DNA from 2 places in the Halobacillus ihumii genome. Region 1 is predicted to be linked to the other one. Evidence: riboswitches for the same ligand, from Rfam matches in the RefSeq annotation. Region 1 holds a riboswitch; the other holds the start of a gene.

Region 1 (2,199 bases):
GCTGCCATAGCCCGTTCGAGATTGACTGTACTTCCTTGTTTCAACTGGTGTAAATTCGTTGCCCTAAAGGTTTCAGGCATCACATCAAATTCTATACTTTGATCAGAATAACTCGTCACGGTAAGGCACACTCCGTTTATCGAAATGCTGTCCCCTAAATCTATATCCGACAAAATTTCCTTCGCTATAATACTTAATTCAAGCGCTTCTGATTTACTTTTAATATTTTTGACTGAACCCATTTCCTCTATAATCCCTGTAAACATTACAAATCCCCCCTTTTGACTGAAACAAGCTTGATGTCTTCTCCTAGCTGTTCAGAGCTAAAAAATGCAAAATTATCAAGTTGGGCCAGGCTACTGATTCCTTCGCCCGCTACAGGGGTCATGGCCTGCCTGCCGCCAATTAATTTAGGTGCTATATACGTAATGGTTTCGTTCACTTTCCCAGCCCGAACAAAAGCATCCGCAATCGTTCCGCCGCCTTCAATCAGCAATGAGGTAAGTTTTTGTTCACCTAAATAGTCCAGAACAGCTTCCACTTGAACGGTTTCCGTTGCCAGGCGGATCACCTCAACATGGGAAAAGTCTTGAAAGCGGGTCATTTCATCCTTTCCGACGGATTTTCCTGTAAAGATCCAAGTCGGGGCTTCTCTATTTTGAATCACCTGAGAGGTAGAAGGAGTCCGCAAATGGGTATCAAGAACAATTCTCACCGGGCTGTTGCCGCCTCCTGCTATTCGAGTCGTCAGCTTAGGATTATCCATTAGAACCGTATTAATGCCTGCTAAGATGGCAGCAGATCGATGACGATAGGAGTGGCCATCCTTCCTTGCTGACTCACCAGTAATCCACTGGCTTTCACCTGTTGCGGTAGCAATCTTTCCATCAAGGCTCATCGCTGATTTCAATCGAACATAGGGCTGCTTTGTTTTTATAAAATGAAAGAATGCGCGATTGAGCTCATCTGCTTCACCTGTTAAGACCCCTGTCCTTACCTCAAGACCGGCTTTTTCCATCAACTCTATCCCGCGGCCGCTCACTTTTGGATTAGGGTCGTGAGAAGCGATAATCACACGTTTAATTCCAGCATCAACCACCGCCTGGGCACAGGGTGGAGTTTGCCCGAAATGACTACAAGGCTCAAGTGTTACATAAATTTCTGCACCCAGAGCCTTTTCACCAGCCATTCTAAGTGCATGGACTTCAGCATGAGGCTCCCCGGCCTTGACGTGCACTCCCAGACCAACTACTTGATTATTTTTCACAACAACTGCTGCAACCGAAGGGTTTGGATTCGTTTGTCCTATCGTTTCTTTCGCCATCTGAATAGCCATGGCCATGTATCGTTCGTCGCGCTGCATCCTTCTCACCTCCCAATATTTTTAAATCAAAAAAGCCCCGAAGAAGACGAACTTCTCCAGGGCTTTACTGTATTGAAATATAAGTATAGCGAATAGAAGGTACAACTACAGAATGTTTGCACCTTATTTTCTACGCTCGCTCCTTCTCCCATCCAGACTTTAACTGTCGGCTTTGGAATCTACACCAAATCAGGGGGAAGAAATAAGACTCCTTCCCCGTCGCGGGCTTTGAACGTTGTGGTCCATCACCGCCGGCCGGGATTTTCACCCTGCCCCGAAGGATTGTTTATTCAATTGTCTTATATTAAATATAAATGAATTTTACTAAGATCGCAATTAGTTAGCACTATTCGTACTCTTATAAATTAAATAAAACGTAGAGTTAGCTTTTTAGCTATAATCGGGGCTTTGACTTTATGAGACACTACGATTCCAACAAGTGCCCCAAAAATTGCAGGGAGTATTCACCCCACTCCTGCTTGATAAAGGAAATATAACTCACATAATCGTTCGAATGTCCCTGTTTTCAGCTTGAAGGAATTGGGAATACTACTTACAAATAAAGCCAATAAGGAGGATTCTCTGTGAAACGATTACATGCTGTCAGTTTGATTCTAATCCTCGGTATAGTCTTGGGAGCCTGTGGAACAGCCGAGAACCAAGATAACACTAGCTCTCAAGAAGAAACCAATCAACAAGAAAGTGAGCCAGCCAATGGTGAGAAATCAACGGAGTCTTCCGAAGGGAATCAATCTAGTGGCGAGAGCAAAGATATGAATTTAGCATCTGAAGTTGATCACGTGATCAAATCCGTAAATCAGTTGAACAGCAGCTTA
Region 2 (2,199 bases), 940 kb from region 1:
TTTAGTTAATATCGCCCGAGGAATGATGTTTTCTGTAGGGTGCATTCAGGCTGAAATTTGTCATACGAACAATTGCCCGGTTGGGGTGGCTACGACAAATCCTAATCTTCAAAAAGCTTTAATTGTAGAAGAAAAGTCGTTCCGGACCTGTAACTATGTACTATCTTTAAGGGACGGTCTCTACAATCTTGCGGCGGCTGTCGGTATTGATTGTCCAACTAAATTTGAACGTAAACATATTGTTTATCGTGATGAACATGGGCGTCTTCAATCATTAGAGAATATCTTTCCGTCAGCAGAAGTAGTGAAACCATAATCGTTATAGAGGAGGAGTCAAGTGTGAATAAGAAGAGAGTTAGGGTTAGTAGTCCTTTCTCTGGTAAATTGGTGCAGCTTACTGATATTTCCAAACAGAAATTTTCTAACAAAATGATGGGAGAAGGTATAGCAATTGAACCGACTGAAGGAGAAATGGCTGCTCCCGTATCAGGTGAAGTCACTCAAATATTTCCAACAAAACATGCTGTAAATCTATTAACGGATACAGGTGTTGAACTGTTAATTCAAGTTGGAATTGATGCAGAAAATCTAGAAGGTGTAGGATTCGAAACCAATATAAAAGAGAAAAGTCGTGTCTCCACGGGTGATTCCCTGATCACTTTCGATTTAGCAAAAGTAAGCCGAGAACTAACTGGTCTTGCTTCTCCTATTGTAATTATGAATCGTAATAAGGTTGCACAGTTTTCCTATACCTCAAAAACTCATGTTATAAAAGGCGAAACGATTATAATGGAACTTGAACTTACTGAATAAAAAGTCATGTAAACAATATTATTGCAATTCCGCGCATTTTTTTGTAAAATTAATACAAATATAATATCGATTCAAATCTTCGGGGCAGGGTGCAATTCCCGACCGACGGTAAGGAATACGTCAGAAGTATTCTAAGTCCGTGACCCGTTAAGTTTTAATCTTAACGGTGGACCCGGTGTAATTCCGGGACCGACAGTAATAGTCTGGATGGGAGAAGATGTCGAGCGAAAATGGCAGGTAATGACACCCGCCTTAACTTTCCTATGGACAAACCTCTACCCTTAAGCCTTGATAGCTTAAGGGTTTTTATATGGGGCATGTCTTTCGCTTACCTTCATCTGGGATTCTGAATCGATGCAAAAAGATGGAGGAGATTGTAGATGAACCAGTACACAGGTCAATCATCAAAGCTGTTAAAGTTAATTATATTATCGCTGTTTGGAAGCATTTCGATGGTTTTAATGTTGCTGAATTTTCCGTTACCCATGCTTCCTCAATACTTGAAAGTTGATTTTAGTGAAGTTCCTGCACTCGTTGCTGCCATTTTGTTTACACCGGCAGCTGGGATCATTGTTGAAGGATTAAAAAATACACTCTATCTTATTTATACAGGGGCTGCTGACCCTGTCGGTGTTGTCGCTAACTTCCTGGCTGGCGTTTTATTCATCGTGCCCGTTGCGTTGTTCTATCATAAATTCAAGAACGTTAAAAGTCTTGTTTCAGGGTTAGTAACAGGTTCTGTCATCATGGCAATAGGGATGAGTGTCCTCAATTATTTTCTGTTCTTACCTGCTTATAGCTGGTTTATGGGGTGGGAAACAATGTCTGCTCAAGTAAAATGGTTGACGGTTGTTGGGGCGATTCTTCCTTTTAATGCTCTTAAAGGGATTATTGTTGGAGTATTATTTATCCCGCTGTTTATTAAGCTTAAGCCGTGGATTGAGCAGAAGCGGGTCAAAACCTCTTCCGCTGCTTAATGGAAAAACGAATAGTTTTCTCGATACTAAATACGGAGATTATCAATATATTAAGGAGAGCGTACTGTACGCTCTCCTTTTTTATTTTTCTTCTGCTTCAGCTACGGTCATCCTTGCTGTAGGCATGGCTTTGAGACGTTCGATTGGGATAGGTTCTCCTGACTTTTCACTCTTTCCGTAACTACCATCTTTAATCCGGTCAAGAGCAGCATTAATTTCTTTTAGCTTCTTTTGAGTTTGTTCATAAAGTGTATAATCTTTCTCTTTTTCAAATTGGGAAGTTCCAAGGTCTCCAGGGTGGTCAGCTACACTAGAGAGTTCACCTTCCTGATCGTTAGGATCTTCACTATCTTTCTGTTGGTTCTGAAATGCAGTCAACTCTTCTTCTGCTTCTACTTTCATGGCCTCG

The links. Region 1 has a riboswitch for FMN ahead of ribD (bifunctional diaminohydroxyphosphoribosylaminopyrimidine deaminase/5-amino-6-(5-phosphoribosylamino)uracil reductase RibD). Riboswitches for the same ligand answer to the same signal wherever they lie in the genome.
Region 2: another riboswitch for FMN. It lies ahead of G6R08_RS03550 (ECF transporter S component); the one in region 1 lies ahead of ribD (bifunctional diaminohydroxyphosphoribosylaminopyrimidine deaminase/5-amino-6-(5-phosphoribosylamino)uracil reductase RibD).

The regions. Positions count from the first base shown of each region.
Region 1 covers NZ_CACVAO010000001.1:1,608,126-1,610,324, forward strand. The annotation lists gene ribE (riboflavin synthase) at 1-266, opposite strand, end outside; gene ribD (bifunctional diaminohydroxyphosphoribosylaminopyrimidine deaminase/5-amino-6-(5-phosphoribosylamino)uracil reductase RibD) at 266-1,363, opposite strand; FMN riboswitch at 1,500-1,649, opposite strand; gene G6R08_RS08150 (hypothetical protein) at 1,948-2,199, shown strand, end outside.
Region 2 covers NZ_CACVAO010000001.1:665,148-667,346, reverse strand. The annotation lists gene G6R08_RS03560 (FMN-binding glutamate synthase family protein) at 1-316, shown strand, start outside; gene G6R08_RS03555 (PTS sugar transporter subunit IIA) at 340-813, shown strand; FMN riboswitch at 885-1,036, shown strand; gene G6R08_RS03550 (ECF transporter S component) at 1,194-1,790, shown strand; gene G6R08_RS03545 (TraR/DksA family transcriptional regulator) at 1,872-2,199, opposite strand, start outside.